Regions from separate parts of the Micromonospora citrea genome, predicted to be linked through region 1. Evidence: riboswitches for the same ligand, from Rfam matches in the RefSeq annotation. Region 1 holds a riboswitch; each other region holds the start of a gene.
What was found. A riboswitch is a leader RNA that binds a small molecule or an ion and turns the genes downstream of it on or off. The one in region 1 is predicted to bind cyclic di-AMP.
Positions count from the first base shown of each region.

Region 2: it holds a riboswitch for cyclic di-AMP, as region 1 does, so the genes downstream of both, GA0070606_RS06660 (C39 family peptidase) here and GA0070606_RS15665 (C40 family peptidase) in region 1, are expected to answer to the same signal.
Region 3: it holds a riboswitch for cyclic di-AMP, as region 1 does, so the genes downstream of both, GA0070606_RS13180 (coiled-coil domain-containing protein) here and GA0070606_RS15665 (C40 family peptidase) in region 1, are expected to answer to the same signal.
Region 4: it holds a riboswitch for cyclic di-AMP, as region 1 does, so the genes downstream of both, GA0070606_RS23575 (coiled-coil domain-containing protein) here and GA0070606_RS15665 (C40 family peptidase) in region 1, are expected to answer to the same signal.

Region 1 covers NZ_FMHZ01000002.1:3,414,835-3,419,271, forward strand. Annotated here, with positions in the region: gene GA0070606_RS15655 (pyridoxamine 5'-phosphate oxidase family protein) at 1-410, opposite strand, end outside; gene dcd (dCTP deaminase) at 489-1,067, shown strand; gene GA0070606_RS15665 (C40 family peptidase) at 1,127-2,167, opposite strand; cyclic di-AMP (ydaO/yuaA leader) riboswitch at 2,180-2,316, opposite strand; gene GA0070606_RS15670 (N-acetylmuramoyl-L-alanine amidase) at 2,556-4,437, shown strand, end outside.
Region 2 covers NZ_FMHZ01000002.1:1,425,188-1,429,624, forward strand. Annotated here, with positions in the region: gene GA0070606_RS06650 (CDP-glycerol glycerophosphotransferase family protein) at 1-157, shown strand, start outside; gene GA0070606_RS06655 (alpha/beta fold hydrolase) at 252-995, opposite strand; gene GA0070606_RS06660 (C39 family peptidase) at 1,101-1,943, opposite strand; cyclic di-AMP (ydaO/yuaA leader) riboswitch at 2,162-2,303, opposite strand; gene GA0070606_RS06665 (hypothetical protein) at 2,591-3,349, opposite strand; gene GA0070606_RS06670 (hypothetical protein) at 3,552-4,007, opposite strand; gene GA0070606_RS06675 (Rossmann-fold NAD(P)-binding domain-containing protein) at 4,181-4,333, opposite strand.
Region 3 covers NZ_FMHZ01000002.1:2,874,698-2,879,134, reverse strand. Annotated here, with positions in the region: gene GA0070606_RS13190 (helix-turn-helix transcriptional regulator) at 1-270, opposite strand, end outside; gene GA0070606_RS13185 (carbonic anhydrase) at 466-1,245, shown strand; gene GA0070606_RS13180 (coiled-coil domain-containing protein) at 1,310-2,329, opposite strand; cyclic di-AMP (ydaO/yuaA leader) riboswitch at 2,334-2,464, opposite strand; gene GA0070606_RS13175 (YibE/F family protein) at 2,631-3,983, opposite strand; gene GA0070606_RS13170 (hypothetical protein) at 4,310-4,437, shown strand, end outside.
Region 4 covers NZ_FMHZ01000002.1:5,138,558-5,142,994, reverse strand. Annotated here, with positions in the region: gene GA0070606_RS23585 (HelD family protein) at 1-579, shown strand, start outside; gene GA0070606_RS23580 (cation diffusion facilitator family transporter) at 669-1,586, shown strand; cyclic di-AMP (ydaO/yuaA leader) riboswitch at 1,740-1,871, shown strand; gene GA0070606_RS23575 (coiled-coil domain-containing protein) at 1,885-2,952, shown strand; gene GA0070606_RS23570 (SRPBCC family protein) at 3,096-3,554, opposite strand; gene GA0070606_RS23565 (1-phosphofructokinase family hexose kinase) at 3,739-4,437, shown strand, end outside.

The DNA.
Region 1 (4,437 bases):
ACGCCCGGCTCGCGACGGGCGAGCATCGCCACGTCGACGGTGAACTCGAACAGCCGCCAGTCGACAAGCGGCGTGGCGCGGTGGGTGCGGGCCAGCCGGGCCACCCGGGCCGGGTCGGTCACCGGCCGGGCGTGGCCGGCCACGTAGGCCTCGTCGTCGCTCTCCTCCGGCGGGAACGAGTGCAGGGCGTAACGGCCGTCGCGCTCCAGGTCGCGCCGCTTCGGCGAGTCGACCACGAAGCAGAAGAGACCCTCGTCGGTGATCACCGGGGAGACCGGGTGGACCCGGGGGCCGCCGTCGGCGCGGACGGTGGCCAGATAGCCGAAGCCCGGCCCGTACTGCTGCATGAGGGAGCGGATCCCGTCGGCGAGGCGGGGCTCGTCGGCGGCGAATTCGGACCAGGAAGCCATGCCGACATTCTATCGAACACGTGTACGAACAGGTAGTCCGACACGCAGGTCACGCACATCGCTCGCTATGGTGTTCCGATGCTGCTCTCCGACCGCGACCTGGTCTCCGAGATCAAGGCGGGCACGCTCGCGCTGGAGCCCTTCGAGCCGACCCTGGTGCAGCCGTCCAGCATCGACGTACGCCTCGACAAGCTCTTCCGGGTCTTCAACAACCATCTCTACACCCACATCGACCCGGCGATCCAGCAGGACGACCTGACGTCGATGGTCGAGGTGCCCGAGGGCGAGCCGTTCGTGCTGCACCCGGGCGAGTTCGTGCTCGCCTCGACGCTGGAGGTCATCTCCCTCGGCGACCAGCTCGCCGGGCGGCTGGAGGGCAAGTCGAGCCTGGGCCGGCTCGGCCTGCTGACCCACTCCACCGCGGGCTTCATCGACCCCGGCTTCTCCGGCCACGTGACGCTCGAACTGTCCAACGTGGCCAACCTGCCCATCACCCTCTGGCCCGGCATGAAGATCGGCCAGCTCTGCATCTTCCGGCTCTCGTCGCCGGCCGAGCACCCGTACGGCTCGGCGGTCTACGGCTCGCGCTACCAGGGGCAGCGCGGCCCGACGCCCAGCCGCTCCTGGCAGCACTGGCGCACCTGGCCGACCCGCTGACCCCACCCCTCGGGCACGGGCGGAGGGCCCCCGCCGGACGGGAGCCCTCCGCGCGTACGTCAGGCGGGGCGGCCGTAGCTGTGGATCGGGCCGTCGTCGACCTTCTTCATCTTCACCGGCACCCCGGCCCGGGAGGCGTGCACCACCCAGCCCCCGCCGACGTACATGCCGACGTGGTGCAGGTCGCTGTAGTAGAAGACCAGGTCACCCGGGCGCAGCTCGCCCCGGCTGACGGTCGCGGTGACCCGGCGCTGCTGCGCGGCGTTGTGCGGCAGCGAGATCCCGGCCTTCGCCCAGGCGGCGAGCATCAGACCTGAGCAGTCGTACGAGTTCGGCCCCTCGGCGCCCCAGACGTAGGGCTTGCCGATCTGGGCGCAGGCGAACTTCACCGCCGTGCCGGCCCCGCCGCCCGGATAGCTGGCCGGGCAGGGGGCGGGGCGCAGCGGGCCGCCCCCGCCGCTGCCGTAGATCCGTAGCCGCAGCTTCTGCAACCGGTCGATCTCGGCGTTGATCTGCTTCTTCTTCGCGGCGAGCTGGGCCTCGGTCCGGCCGAGCTGGGCGACCATCTCGTCCAGCGGCCCCTTCTTCGCGGCCAGCCGGTCGCGCAACTCGGCGACCTGCCGCACGTCCTGCTGCTGGTGCTGGGCGAACCGGTCGAGCAGTTCGAGCTGGCCGACCATCTGGTCCGGCGAGCGGCTGCCCAGCAGGGCGTTGACGGCGGAGACGTTCTCACCCTTGTAGGCGCGGACGGCCAGCGCGTTGACCTTCTCCATCGCCTGGTCGACCTGCTCCTGGAGCGGCGCGATCTGCCTGGCGAGCGCGTCGGCCTGCCGGCGCTTGGCGGCCAGGTCCTGACGGGTGGCGTTGTGCCGTTCGATGATCGGTTCGAGCTTGTTCCAGTCCTCGTCGATCTGGCGCTCGATCTCGGCGACCGTCGGTTCGGCGTGGGCCGCCGTGGCGCCGCCGGTCAGGACGACGGCGAACGCGGCCAGGGCGGCGAGGGCGGTGGTGCAGCGGTACCAGCGTGGGCGCGGCGCAGCCGTCGTCGGGCCGGCGAGGACCGACCGTGCCGACGGTGGCCGCGGGGCATGGTGTGCCACCGGGCTCCGTACTCCTTCTTCCCGTACCGCCTACCGGGTTAGCTGACGGGTTCGGGCGGGAAGGGGACGCCCTACCGCAGAGGCTGCGGATTCACCCCGGGGTACCTGGGTCCCCGGCTCGCTCGGGAGCGACTCGGCGGTGTCGGACCGTCACCACCCCGGATGGGCGGACTGTCACCGGCCCGACGAATGACCAGAGTAGAGACGGCCGTTATCGATTCGCAACCCGTCGCGCCGTGACACACCGTATTCACATGGGCCGAGGGAGCGCGCAACCCCGGCGACGAAGATTTTCTTCTTTCTGAAGTGACAGATGGAAAGGTATTGACCAGAGGCGCCGGGCGGGGCGAAGGTGGCCCCACATTCGCCCGTCCGACCTGGGGGTCTGATGCACCTGACAGCGACATCGAGGAGCAGACGCGTCCTGCTGGCCGCCGCCGTCGCGGCCGCCCTGGCGGCGACGCCGCTCACCGCCGCCGGATCCGCCGCCGCCGCGCCGACGACCGACCGGCAGCAGCAGTACGCCGCCGCCGCGGCCGAGTACGGCGTGCCGGAGAGCGTCCTGCTCGGAGTCTCCTACCTGCAGTCCCGCTGGGACACCAACGCCGGCACGCCGAGCACCAGCGGCGGCTACGGACCGATGCACCTCACCGACGCGGAGCACGTCGCCGCCCAGTCCGGGGGCACCCACCACGACGAGGGCACCGAGGACCCGCGCGGCGACGACTCCCGCCCGTCCCTGGCCGAGGCGCACGAGCCGCCGGCCGATCCGCCTCCCGCCGAGGCCGCGCTGCGGACCCTCGACGCCGCCGCCGAGCTGACCGGCGCGAGCGAGGAGGCGCTGCGTACGGACGTCACGGCGAACATCCGGGGCGGGGCGGCGCTGCTGGCCGCGTACCAGAAGGAGATCGGCGCCCCGGTCGGCGCCGACACCGACCCGGCGGCCTGGTACGGCGCGGTGGCCCGCTACTCCGGCGCGGACAACGCCGACGCGGCGGCGGCCTTCGCCGACGAGGTCTACGGCACCATCAACACCGGCGACAGCCGGCTCACCGACGACGGGCAGCAGGTCAGCCTGCCCGCCCGCGTGGTGCAGCCGCAGCGCTCCTGGCTGGACCGGCTCAACCTGCGCAAGCTCGCCCGGCCCGACGGGCTGGAGTGCCCCGACACCATCTCCTGCGAGTGGATCCCGGCGCCCTACCAGAAGTACGGCCCCGGCGCGGGGGACTACGGCAACCACGACCTCTCCGACCGGCCCAACCGGCAGAAGATCGAGTACATCGTCATCCACGACACCGAGGGCTACTTCGGGCCGAGCGTCAACCTGGTCAAGGACCCGCGGCGGGTGGGCTGGCACTACACCCTGCGCTCGGTGGACGGCCACATCGCCCAGCACATCAAGACCAAGGACGTCGGCTGGCACGCCGGCAACTGGTACGTCAACGCCAAGTCCATCGGCCTCGAGCACGAGGGCTTCGCCGGGCACGGCACCTGGTACACCGAGGCGATGTACCGCACCTCGGCCAAACTGGTCCGCCACCTGGCGGCGCAGTACGACATCCCGCTGGACCGGCAGCACATCATCGGGCACGACAACGTCCCCGGCACCGTCGCCTCCACCGTGCGCGGCATGCACTGGGACCCGGGCCCGTACTGGGACTGGTCGCACTACTTCGACCTGCTCCGGGCGCCGTTCAAGTCGACCGGCACGCCGCGCACCGGGCTGGTCACCATCGACCCGGACTTCGCCACCAACCAACCGCAGTTCACCGGCTGCAACCGGCAGCCGCCGGGCGTGCCGAACCCGCCCCCGCCCACGGCGCCGTGCCCGCTGCGCGGCTCCTCCGCGGTGGTCCTGCACAGCGCGCCGAGCCACGACGCGCCGCTGGTCAACGACATCGCGTTGCGGCCCGACGGCACCCCGAACACCATGTACGTCTCCGACCACGGGGCCCGGGCCTCGGCCGGCCAGACGTACGCCCTGGCCGGGGTGCAGGGGGACTGGACCGCGATCTGGTACCTCGGCCAGAAGGCGTGGTTCCACAACCCCGCCTCGAAGCCGACCGCGAAGTGGTCCGTCGGTTTCGTGGTGACCCCGAAGGCCGGCAAGGCCACCATCCCGGTGTACGGCCGGGCGTACCCGGAGCAGGCGGCCTACCCGGCCGGCGTGCCCTACCAGCCGATCTCGCCGCTGCAGTACACCCTCTCCGCCGGCCAGCGGTACGCCGTCGGCACCGTGCTGCCCGGCGAGTACTACCGGGCCGTCACCT
Region 2 (4,437 bases), 2.0 Mb from region 1:
CCTGGGCGACTTCCCCGCCGACTCGTACGCCGAGGCGTTCCTCGACGCCGCGCGGCGGCAGCTCGACGCGGGCTGGAACCCGCCGGTCCCGCGCGCCGCCGGCGGGGCCGACCTGCCGGTCGAGCCGGACGAGGCGACCCTTTCCCCCAGCACCTGATCCGCCGCCCCGGCGCGGCGACCGGGACCCGATCCGCGCCCTGGCGCGGCGGTCCCGCGCCCGGCCGCCGCGCCGCCCCGGGTCGGCGCGGGGTTCAGCGGTAGGGGTCGACGAGGGCCAGGACCGCCTCCGGGTCCTCGACGTGGGCGTTGTGGCCCAGGCCGGGCAGGGTGGCGACCGGGACGCCCAGCTCCTTCAGCTGGGCGTCGGTGACCATGGGGTCGTGCTCGCCGCGGGCCAGCAGCACCGGCACGTCGGTCGCCGCCAGCAGGGCGGGCAGGTTCGGCTCGCCCACCCCGAACGCCGCCGGGTCCATCGCCAGCCGCCAGCGGCCGTCGACCTGCCGCAGCCCGGCCTCGACCACCGGGTGGTCCGGCGCGAAGAGGCCCGTCAGGCCGGCCACCCGCAGGTAGCGGCGGGCCGCCTCGTCCCGGCCGGCGAACCAGGTCACCGGGCGGCCGGCCAGCTCACCGGCCCTGGCCAGCTCGGCCGGGGACCAGACGGCCTTGATGCCGAGCCCGACCACGGCGTCGACCGGCAGCCCCGCGTCGCGGGCGGCCAGCGCCAGCCCGACCACGCCGCCGAGGGAGTGCCCCAGCACGACGAGCCGGTCGCCCACCGTGAGCCCCGCGGCGAGCCGGTCGGCCAGCCCGGCGAACGAGTACGACGGCAACGGCGGCGACCACCCGTGGCCGGCGAGGTCGGGCGCCAGCCACCGGCCCGGCCACCGGCGCTCCAGCAGCGGCGCCGAGGGCAGCCACACGTCGCCGGTCGCGCCCATGCCGTGCAGCAGCAGGAGGACCCGCCGACCGTCCCGGTCACCCGATTCATCGACCATGGCCCGCAGTGTGCCACCCGCCGGCCGCCCCGGCGAGGGCCGTGACCCGGAGACGACATCGGGCGCCGGCCCCCGGGTGGGGAGCCGACGCCCGACGAGTGTCGCTCAGGCGGAGTAGCCGCGGGTGGCGGCCCAGTTCGCCAGGGCGATGGTGGACATCCAGTACGAGGCGGTGGCCGGGTTCGCCGAGTCGGCGATCTTCACCAGCCGTCCCTCGTCCTGGTAGCCCACGACGGCGATGTAGTGGCCGCCGGGGAACGAGTGCCAGCCGCCGTCGGTGTCCGTGGCGCTGCCGGCGACGTTCACCACGACGCCCCGGCCGGCGGCGATGGCGGCGACGACGTCGGCCTGGAGCCGGTCCGTCTGCGCCGGGGTCGCGGCGCTGCCCGGGATCATCCGCGTCCGGTACGGGTCGCCCTTCACCGTCGCGTTCAGCACCCGGGTGGTGTCGTCGGCGGAGTCGGTGCCCATCTCGTCGGTGCCCAGCTGGGCGCCGAGGGCGTCCTGGCTGCGCGCGACACCGGCGGCGCTGAGGGCGTGCCGGACGGCGGCGGGACCGCAGTTGTAGAAGGTCGTCTGGGCCTGGTAGTCGTAGTCCAGGGTCTTGGACTTCGGCGGCTTCGGCGACTCCGCCTTCCGGGTCAGGTCCGGGTCCGGCCTGGCGCTGGTGGCGCTCGCCGAGGGAACGGCGCTGGACGCGGCCGGGGCGGCGGTCGACGGGACGGCCGCGACGCGGTCCTCGCCGCGCGAGGCGGCGGCGACGCGCTGCTCGGTCACGGCCACCGGGGCCTGCGCGGCGGCCGGCGAGGCGTCGGTCTCGGCCAGCAGCGCGCCGGTGCCGGACGCCAGCACGAGCGCGGCGGCCGACGCGGCGGCCACCTGGTAGGGACGCTCGGACGTCAGGCGGCGGAGCTGTCGCTTGAGGTGGTGCTTCATGGTTTCCTCCACGGGCTCGGGGGGTGAGCGGCCGTCGGTCCCTCTCCGCAGGAGGAACCGACCGCGCGGACGGCGTCCGGCGGTGGTGGACCACTCAGGGGATGTGCCCGGGATGCCGGGCGACGGGCGGTGACCGGTGGGTCAGCTCGCGGCGTACGGCCGGGCGAGCGCGGGCACCGCGGCGCCGTGGAGGCGGCGGCGGGGGGTGGCTGGGTGCTGCACGAGGATGGAACTCCTTCCGACACCGCCGACCGGGTTAGCTGACGGATTCGGGCGGGAAGAACGCCCTACCGCGGGCCGTGGCCCGCGGATTCACCCCGATGTTGCAGTGGGTCCCCGGCTCGTCTCTGCACGATTAGGCGGGTCGGCGCGGCGTCGCCTCTTGCGAACGGGTACCGCACCGGACGCGCCGACACTACTGGCCGGTCGGCGGCCTGCCAACCCGCTCTCACCTGCCTAAACCTTGATCGTGCGACATTTTTTGCGGGCAGTCCGACACTGACGTGACTCAATGGGACGACCGTTTCCACGCGCGCCTTCGGGCCACAACCGGACGAGCGGCAGCCATCGACGCCGAATCGCCGGCGAAAATCGGCCGGACCGCGCCGCATGACCGGTTCGGCGGCGCTGTGACCGGCGTCACCGAAATGCCGTCGCGTTCAGCCCGCGCGGGCGGGCCGCCAGCGCGCGGCGGGCGCGGGACGATGCGCGGTGGCCGCCGTGCGGGCGGCCGGGAGCCGGCCCGGCCGGAGCCGGCCCGCCGCGGCGTACGCCTCCGCGGCGAGGGCGCGGGCCGCCTCGGCGGCCAGGTCGGCGTCCCGCCACGCGAGGCGCTCCCGCTCGGCGGCGGCCCGGTAGCCGGCCCGCTTCGCGTCGCGTACCGCCCGGGCCAGGACGATCTCCTGCTCCGCCGGATGACGTCGGGGATCCCAGCCCGCCCGGTGACCGAACACGTCGCTGAGTTGCCGGGCGGTCAGGTCGCCGCGCCAGTGGGCGGCCATCGCCGCGTGGTGCAGCCAGCGCTCCCGGGCGGCGTACTCGGCGGGCGTGCGCGGGGTGCGCGGAGACGGCAGGAGGGCGGCCCCGGTGAACCGGCGGGCGGCCGTCTCCGCCTCGTCGTACGCCTGCCACGCGCGGCCGACCGCCTCCTGCGCGGCGAGCCAGTCGGCCCGCAGCCGGCGCGCGGTACGGGCGGCGCGGTCCGCCGCGACGGCCACCTCCTCGGCGTAGCGGCGCAGGTCGGCCGCCTCGGCCGCCGGGTCGTCGGCGGGCGGGGCGGCCGGCTCTTCGGCGGGTGGGACCCGCTCCGGGCGGGCGACCAGGACGGCGAGCAGGGTCAGGGCCAGCAGGAGCAGGGCGGACCAGATGGCGGCGGCCCGCGGCACCTCGATCAGGAACTGGTAGAGGACGGTCTCCATGGTCGGCACCTCACGGGTAGCGAGTGCGGCAGCGGGGCACCCGGCGGAAGCGTCGACGCCACGGCGGGCCCGACGGGTGCGGATGGTGGAGAGCGAAGGAAGGGCACCTTGCTGACGCCTGAGGTGGAGCGGGGGCCCTTGCCGACGCGTGGGGGCGGACACGTCCCGGGGCCGTCGTCGGCCCTGCCGGGGGGGGTGCGGCTCAGCCGCGCGGCGGGGCGCGGGGGCCGGCGGTGCCCGGGGCGCGCGCGGCGGGCGCGGGGGCCGGTCCGACGGCGACGGTCGCGGCCGCCGGACCCGGGTCGGCCGCGGGGGCGAGGGGGGCGGGGCCGGCAGCGGCCCGCTCGTCGGCGCCCCCGGCCCCGTCGGCGTTCCCGGCCCCGTCGGCGTTCCCGGCCCCGTCGTCGTCGACCTCGGGGAAGCCCGGCAGGCCGACGGCGGCCGTCGGAGCGAGGCCCGCCCCGGCCGGGGGCACCGCCACGGCGGCCACCGAAGGCACCGTGACGGTGGTGGGGGTCAGCCCCGCAGAGGCAGAGGCGGCGGCGGGTAGCGCCCCCGCGCCGACGGCGAACGCGACCGCGACGGCGAGCCCGGTCAGCAGCCGCGCGGCCCACCGCGCCACCCACCACAGGGGACAGGTGAGCACGACGGGCAGCACGCGACCACGCTACCGCCGACGCCGCCGGTCCGCATCGCCGCCGGGCGTGTCGCCGCGGACCGCACCGACCAGGGTGGACCGGTGCTCGCGCCGCCCGCGCGAGCACCGGGCCCGTGGCCGCCGGTCGGGTGACCGGGCTGGTTGAGCCAGGTCGCCGCCAGTACGCCTGACCGCTACCAGGGCACCGGGCCGTCCTCGGCGAAGAACCCGCCCGTCGACCCGTCCGCGCCGAGGGTGGCCAGGCGCACCAGGACCGCGGCGCCCTGCGCGACGGTGAGGACCCCGGTGTGGTTGTTGCTGTCCGTGTCGACGAAGCCGGGGACCATGCCCTACTCGTGGCGTCCGGTGCGGCGCTGATGGTTCGTGCCGCGTCTGTTCGGAACATGGAGATGCCGGCGATCCGATCCTCGTGACACCTCGGCGGTGTGGC
Region 3 (4,437 bases), 540 kb from region 1:
GACCTGTCGGTCCGCCTCGGCGGGGTGCCGGAACCGCCCGGCCGGGTTGAGCGTGTACTCGTTGCGTCGGCCCACCCGGGTGCGGTGCAGGTAACCGCCGGCCTCCAGGTCCGCGACGATCGCCTGGGCGGCGCGTTCGGTGACGCCCACCTCGTCCGCGACGTCGCGCAGCCGGGCGGTGGGGTTACGGGCGATGGCGAGCAGCACGTGACCGTGGTTGGTGAGGAACGTCCAGTTCCGGGTGCTCCCGTTCTCCCCTGTCGTCGCCATGTGGCCATCGTATGGCGCACCCTTCGGGTCTTCCGCCAGGCCCTCGCCCCGTCCCCGCCGGGTGCCGACAAACATATGAAGCACATATCACGCATCCCTTGACGTACCTTCGGGTGCGTGTGAACGTGGGGGCAGCCCGCGCCCAGCGTCGGCCGGGATGACCAGGTCTTTCGCGTAAAGGGCGAGGTGAGGGAGATGAGCCGTCCCGGATCCCCCGGCACTCAGCCGGGCCCGGAACAGGATTCCGCGCAGCCGGCCACGGCAGCCGCCGCTGCCGTACGGGCCGCGTCGGCCACCCCGGCCGACCCCGCGCAGGCGCTCGCCGAGCTGCACGCCGGCAACCGGAGGTTCGTGACCGGCGCCCCGCACCACCCCAACCAGGACGCCGGGCACCGCGCCGCGGTGGCCGACGGGCAGCACCCGTTCGCGGTCATCGTCGGCTGCTCCGACTCCCGGCTCGCCGCCGAGATCATCTTCGATCGCGGCCTCGGCGACCTCTTCGTCGTCCGCACCGCCGGGCACACGGTCGGGCCCGAGGTGCTGGGCAGCGTGGAGTACGCGGTGACGATCCTGGGCACGCCGCTGGTGGTGGTGCTCGGGCACGACTCCTGCGGGGCCGTCCAGGCCGCCCGTGCCGCGGACGCCACCGGCACCCCTCCGCCGGGGCACCTGCCGGCCGTGGTCGACGCCGTGGTGCCCAGCCTGCGCCGCGCCGCGGCCGAGGGGGTGGACGACATCGACCGCATCGTCGACATCCACATCGGGTGCACCGTCGAGGCGATGCTGGACCGTTCGGCCGTGCTCGCCGCCGAGGTGGCCGCCGGGCGGTGCGCCGTGGTCGGCATGTCCTACCGGCTGGCCGCCGGTGAGGCGCGGGTGGTGGCCTCCGTGCCGGCCCACCTGGACGCGGTCGACGGGGCGCGGGCCGCCACCGACGGCGCTCACGCGCCGGCCGCCGCTGCCGCCGTCGCCTGACCCGCTCCCGCACGAAGCGACAGGGCCGCCCCGCGGACGCGGGGCGGCCCTGTGTCGTACGGCGTCAGAGCAGTGACACGTGCACGTGGTCCGTGTGGTTCGACGGGCCGCTGTACGACTTCCAGCCGGTCGCCGGGAACCAGATCTGCCGGTTCCAGATCACGTAGTAGATGCCGAGTCGGTCGGCGTTCCGCACCAGGAACGCGGTCAGGTTGTTGCCGTACATGTAGGTGTCGTCGTTGTGCCAGGGGGAGAAGCCGCTCCGCTGCAACGACCAGTCGCAGGCCCGGCCCTTCGGATGCTCGTACGGCCCGCCGGAGCGGTAACAGCCGACGAACCGGTTGAACCCGGCCCGCTTCACCTCCTTGTACATGTGCAGGGTGCGCGCCGTGATGCAGCCGGAGGTCGTGGGGTCGTCCTCCGTGCACGACAGGGGCTTCCAGTCACCGTCGGCGGTACGCCCCGGCGCGATCCGGGCCACCGGCGACGTGGCGACCACCTTGCCGCCGGTCAGCCCTCTGCCGCCGACCAGCGCGAGAGCCTTCTCCGCCTCGCGCTTGCCGCGGGCCATCTCGTTGGTCAGCTTCTGCTGCTCGCGGACCTCGGCGTCGAGGGCCAGCTTGGCCTGCTCGGCGCGGTTCTTGACCGCGTTGACCTCGGCGAGCTTCTTGGAGTTGACCAGGTTCAGCTCGTCGAGCGCGGCGGCGCGTCGGACGAACGAGTCGGGGCTGGCGGTGTCCAGCAGCATCGACACCGCGCCGATGCGCCCCGTCCGGTAGGACTGGGCGGCGATCTGGCTCACCTGGGGGGCCAGCGCCGCCAGTTCGGCCTGCGCCCGGTCGACCTCCAGGGCCAGCTCGAGCTGGCGCTTCTTCGACTTCGCCAGCTTCGACTTGGCCTGGACGTAGCTGCGGTTCCGCGACTCGATCAGGTCGTTGAGCAGTTTGGGCTCGTCGTCTCCGTGTCCGGAGGGCTGGGGCGGTGAGGTGGGTTCGGCCGCCGCCGGGAGGGGTCCGGCGAAGACGGCCAGGGCGGCGATCACGGCCACCACAGGCGTCAACCAGCGGCGTAGGGGTGCCGTCACAGTGTTCCCTTCCGTCGACCGCCGACCGGGTTAGCTGACGGGTTCGGGGCGGAAGTGGCCCCTACCGCTGTCGCGGATTCACCCCACGTACCTGGGTCCCCGGCTCGCCTGGTGGCGATTGGGCGGCGGCACCGCAGGCGCCGCTGCGCGCCTTCGGCGGTGACCGGCAGCGAGGTTACCCGACAGCCCTCCCGGGGATCTACGTCCCTAAGCCGACTAAATGCGTTATTTCGTAAGGGCGGAGGGTGACCAGTGACGCGTTTATCAGGCGAGGGGTCCTGATCCGTCACGCTGAGGAGTGTCACCATGCGGTGTCCGTGCTCCCGTCTCGGTCGGGCCACCCGGAGGGGGCGGCGGAGGGGGCGTTGCCGGCGCGCGGCCCGCTGAGGGCCTCGAGCGCCTCGGAGCGGTCGGCCGCCGGCCGGGGAGCCGGCGGGGTCGGGGAGGCGCCGTCGTCGGCGGACCCGCCGGCGCGCCGGCCCGCCGTGGTCACCAGGGCCGCGAGGCCGGTGGTCAGCGGCACGGCGGCGATCAGGCCCAGGGTGGCGACCGCGCTGCGGACGATCTCCTGGGCCAGGAACTCGCTGGTCAGGATCTGGGTCACCGCCCGGGAGTCGGCGGTCAGCAGGAGCAGCACCGGCAGCGAGGCGCCGGCGTACGCCAGCACGATGGTGTTGACCGTCGAGGCGATGTGGGCGCGACCGACCCGCGTCGCCGCCCGGTAGAGCTGCGCCCGGGACAGCCCGGGGTTGGCGTGCGCCAGCTCGCTGACCGTCGCGGCCTGGGTCACCGTGACGTCGTCGAGCACACCGAGGGAGCCGATGATGATCCCGGCGAGCAGCAGGCCGTGCAGGTCGACGTCGGCCTGGAACATCGACAGCGTGGTGGCGTCCTCGGTGCCGAAGCCGGTCAGGTGGGTCGCCGCGGTGGCGATCGTGCCGAGGAGCCCGGTCAGCACCAGGCTGCCGAGCGTGCCGAGCACGGCGACCGAGGTCTGTGCCGTCACCCCGTGCGTCAGGTAGAGCACCACGAACATGATCAGTGCCGCGCCGACGACCGCGACCAGCAGCGGCGAGCGGCCGGCGCTGATGCCGGGCAGCACGAAGGTGAGCAGGATGGCGAAGCTCGCCGCCAGGCCGGCCAGCGCGGCTAGCCCGCGCCAGCGCCCGAACGCGACGATCGCCGCGGCGAAGAGCGCCACCAGCCAGAGCAACGGCTCGCCGCGCTGGTGCTCGGCGATGTTGTAGGTGCTCACCGAAGGGTCGGCGGGGTCGGTGAGCTGGACCAGGACGATCTCGTCGCCGACCGCGACCTTCGGCGCGCCGGGCCCGGCCGGCACCGGCGTCTCCACCTGCTGCCCGGCGTCGGGGCCGTCGTCCACCCGCACCGTGACGGTGCCACAGGGGCCCGCCGCCGCGCCCGGGGCCCCCTCCGGGACCTCGGGAGCGGGTGGACACGGCTCGGTCACCACCCGCGTCACCGTGCCGTGGTGGCGGGGCGGGTCGGTGCCGGGCGCCGCCTCGGGGGCGTCCCACGGCCAGAGCGCCAGGGCCGCGATCAGGGTGGCGACGAAGAGGGGCACCACCGTCGCGACGAGGATCCGTCGCACCCCGGGCGGGGCGGACGGTGCGGGACGGGTGTGGTCGGCGCCCATCGAGTGTCTCCCAACGATTCCAGGGCGGGTTACGTGCCGGCGTGCCGGTCGGTTCAGCGTCCCCGGCCGATCGCCGCGCCGGATCTCTCCGGCGTGGCGGAGCGGTCACGCACCGCGCTCGCCCGGCGCGTACGGGACCGGGCGGTGGGTGCCGCCGCCGGACCCGGGAGCCGACGCGGGCGGTGCGGATTTCGGAGGGCCACCGGCCGAATGGTAGCCATCCCGACATCCGGACGCAGGTCGTGAGGGCTGATGTCGGGGCGTGGACGCCGCCGGAAACGCCGGTCGCCCCGGAGCCGGGGGCCGCGGAGGGCTAGCGTGGGGGTGTGCGGACGGCGACGGCGACGGCGGGGCGGTGGGCCCGGATCCTGCTGCTCGTCGGCACGCTGTTCGGGCTCGCCGCGATGCACACCCTCGGTCACGGCACGCACGGGGTGGGCCACTCCGCCGCCAC
Region 4 (4,437 bases), 1.7 Mb from region 1:
CGCATGGTGGGCCGGCGCGGGCGGCTGGCCTCGTGGACGGTGGTGGGCGACCCGGCGCAGACGGCGTGGACCGGGGATCCCGACGAGCTGGCCCGGGCCCGGGACCAGGCGCTGGGCCGGCGCAGGCGGCACCACTTCACCCTGACCACCAACTACCGCAACTCGGCGGAGATCTTCGCGGTGGCGGCGGCCGAGATCCGCCGGCTGCACCCCGACCTGCCGCTGCCCACCGCCGTGCGCTCCACCGGCGTCCACCCGGTCGAACTGGTGGTGCCGGCGGCGGAGCTGGAGACCGCGGTGGTGGAGGCGGCCACGGCGCTGCTCGCCGAGGTGGAGGGCACGGTCGGCGTGATCACCCCGGTGCCCCGCCAGGACGAGGTGGCGGGGTGGCTGGGCGGGCTGGGGGCGCCGCGCCTGCAGGTGGTGACCAGCCTGGAGGCCAAGGGCATGGAGTACGACGGGGTGGTCCTCGTCGCGCCGGGCGAGATCCGGGCGGACCCGGGCTCCGGCGTGCGGACGCTCTACGTCGCGCTGTCCCGGGCCACCCAGCGGCTGACCACCGTCGACCCGGTCGGCTGAGGGGTCGGCCGGCCGGCCAGTCACTTGCACATATTGCGATGTGAGCATAGTTTGGACGCGGATCCGGACGAGTGACGGAGGGTGGGCGCGTGGGCGCAGGTCATGACCACCACCACGGGTCGGTCGCGAACGCCGCGCACCGCCACCGGGGCCGGCTCTGGGCCGCCTTCGGGCTGCTCGGCGCCCTGATGGTGGTGGAGGCGGCAGCCGCCTTCCGCACCGGCTCGCTGGCCCTGCTCAGCGACGCCGGGCACATGTTCACCGACGTGCTCGGCATCGGCATGGCGCTCGCCGCGATCACCGCCACCCGGCGGGCCGACGCGGACCCGCAGCGCACCTTCGGGCTCTACCGGCTGGAGGTGCTGGCCGCCCTCGCCAACGCCGTGCTGCTCTCCGGCGTCGCGGTCTACGTGGTCGTCGAGGCGGTACGCCGGTTCGGCGACCCGCCGGCGGTGCTCGCCGGCCCGATGCTCGCCGTGGCCGTGCTCGGCCTGCTCGCCAACGTGGCGGCCTTCGCCCTGCTGCGCTCCGGCGCCAGGGAGAGCATCAACCTGCGGGGCGCGTACCTGGAGGTGCTGGGAGACCTGCTGGGGTCACTCGGCGTGATCGGCGCGGCCCTGCTGATCTCCGTCACCGACTGGTGGTGGGCCGACCCGGTGGTCGCCGTGGCGATCGGGGCGTTCATCCTGCCCCGCACCTGGCGCCTCGGCCGCGCCGCGCTGCGCATCCTGGTGCAGGCCGCCCCGGAGCACCTCGAGGTCACCAAGGTGCACGACCGACTGGCCGCCGTTCCCGGCGTCGCCGAGGTGCACGACCTGCACGTCTGGACGTTGACCTCCGGGATGGAGGTGGCCTCGGCCCACCTGACCACCGAGCCTGGCGCGGAGGTGGGCGCGGTGCTCAGCGCGGCCCGGACGGCCCTGCACGACGACTTCCAGATCGAGCACGCCACGTTGCAGATCGAGCCGGGAGCATCGCCCGGGGCCTGCGGGTCGGTTGAGTGGTAATGAGCACAACCTTAAATCTGGGAGAGTATTGTCGACTTATGTCGGATTTGACGGTAAGCGGACAGGCACCCACGGTAACGCCCGCTGCACCAGTCACACCGGCACCGGTAGGCTCGGACCCGGCCCTCGCCAGGCGGCACCCACCGGTGCCGGCGACGGCCGCCGCCTAATCGCCCGGCGGGGCGAACCGGGGAACCATGTTCGTGGGGTGCATCCGCGTCAGCGGTAGGGATCTTCCGTCCCGAACCCGTCAGCTAACCCGGTCGGCGGCTGACGGAAGGACACGTGTATGCCAGTGATGGCACCTGTACGACGACGCGCCGCCCGGATGGCGGCCCTGATCGCCGCGACGCTCGCCCTCGGCGCCGCGGTCGCCCCGGTCACCGCCTCCCCCGCGGCGGCCACCCCCCGCGCCGGCCTGCCGGCCGCGGCGCCCGGACAGGACGCGGAGGGCGGCACGCCCGCCCTGCGGGCCCAACTGGAGGCCGCCAGCAAGGGCTACCTCGACGCCAAGCGGGCCCTCGACACCTCGGTCAAGCGGCAGAAGCAGCTCACCGCGCAGCTCAAGACGACCGAGACCGAGCTCGCCGAGCGGTCGGAGAAGGTCGGCGAGATCGCCGGGCTGGCCTATCGCACCGGCCGGCTCGGCGCCGCGTCCGCGCTGCTCAACAGCAACTCGCCGGACGGCTTCATGGATCGGGCCGCCGCCCTCGACGCGGTGGCCGCCAACGAGGACCGCGCGCTGCGCGAACTCCAGGAGACCCGCGACACGGCCGTCCGCACCAAGCTCGCGCTCGACGGCGAGATCCGCGAGCAGCGCAAGCAGGTCACGCTGATGGCCAAGCGCAAGGAGCAGGCCGAGCGGGCGCTGACGGTGGCCAACCGGCAGCAGTCCGGCGGGAGCGGCGGCGCGCCGCGCGGCACCTCGACCGCGACGGCGAAGCCGGCGCCGCGCAACTCCGACGGCTCCTGGCCGTCCGAGTCGTGCAGCGTCAACGACCCCACCCCCGCCAACGGCTGCATCACCCCGCGCACCCTGCACGCGCTCAACCAGGCCAAGGCGGCCGGCTTCACCCGCTACGTCTCCTGCTACCGCCCCGGCGGTTCCGGGGAGCACCCGAAGGGCCGGGCCTGCGACTTCGCCGCGCAGAAGAGCGGGTTCGGCGGCGACGCCACGGGCGGCGACCGGACGTACGGCAACAACCTGGCGACGTACTTCGTGAAGAACGCCGACCGGCTCGCCGTGCTCTACGTGATCTGGTACAGGCAGATCTGGCTGCCCAGCAGCGGGTGGAAGTCGTACAGCGGCGCCAACGGCGACCCGTCCAGCGACCACACCAACCACGTGCACCTGTCGGTCTACTGACGCACCCGGCCCCGGTGACCCGCCCGTCGGGTCGCCGGGGCCGCGCCGCGCGTACGGCCGGTCCCCCCGGCCCGGGCCGGGCGCCCGGCTGTTCCGTCCGGGCTGCCCGAGCGTCCCGGGCCGGGCGGCCCGGTGGCGTGCCGTCAGTCGGGCGGGCGGCGGTCCAGGGCGGCACCGAGCCGGGCGGCCAGCCCCAGGTGCGCGGCGCGCGCCTGGCGGAAGGCGTAGCCGAAGAGCGGCGCGGGCGCCTCGAGGGTGATCTCGACCTCTATCCGGACGACGCCGTCCGGCTCGGCGCGCAGCCGGGTCCGGTTGCGCACGGTGGTGGCCGGCCACTGCCGCGCCACGGTGACGATCTCGTCGGGCCCGTCGGCCAGGACGTCGGCCCGGTAGGTGACCGGCAGGCGCAGCGGCCCCGCGGCCAGCCGGTCGGTGATGAGATAGCTCGCCCGCGCGCCGGGTCGGGGCGGCGCCACCCGGCGGACCCGGACGATCAGCGGGTGCAGTTCCTCCTGTCGGGCCGGGTCCGCTAGCAGGCCGGCGGCCTCGGCCGGCGAGCAGCGCGCCTGGACGGTGTAGCTGAAGGAACCTCGCCTGAGCACCCGGCCTCCCCACCGTCGCCGACGCCGTCGCCCGATCGTCGCGCACGCGCGGCACCGTGGCAACGGCGCGCCGGCACCCGCGCGGATGTCGACCGCTCACCCACCTCTGCGACTACCGTCGGCTGCTGACAGGTCACGACGCGTGTCGGTCGACGGAGGGCGGGAGCATGAACGGGTACGACGGATGAGCGGGCACGTGATGGTCTTCGCGCCCACGCCCCGGCTGACGGTGACCGTCGACCAGCCCAGCGACGCCCCGGAGCTGCACCTGCACCCCGGCGGCCAGGGCGTCTGGCAGGCCCGGATGGTGATGTCGCTCGGCGTCGACGTGGTCCTCTGCACCGCCCTGGGCGGCGAGATCGGCCAGGTGCTGGAGCCACTGCTGGTCAGCGAGGGGGTCGACCTCAAGGTGGTGCTGCGGGACTCGGGCAGCGGCGGGTACGTGCACGACCGGCGCGAGGGGTCCCGGCGGGAGGTCGTGGACGTGCCGGGCCAACCGCTCAGCCGGCACGAGTTGGACGAGCTCTACAACCTGGCGCTCGGCGAAGGGCTGCGCGCCCCGGTCAGCGTGCTGAGCGGGCCGAACGAGCCCTCGCTGGTGCCCGCCGACCTCTACCGGCGCTTCGCCGCCGACCTCGGCGCCAACGGCGGCCGGGTGGTGGTCGACCTGGCCGGCGAGCACCTCACCGCGGTGCTGGACAGCGGCGTCTTCTTCCTCAAGGTCAGCCACGAGGAGCTGATCGCTGACGGTCGGGCCGCCGGCGACGACGAGGAGCAGCTCACCCGGGCGATGTACGACCTGCACGCGGGCGGCGCCGAGAACGTCGTGGTGAGCCGGGCCGACGAGCCGGCGCTGGCCCTGGTCGACGGCGAGGTGTTCGAG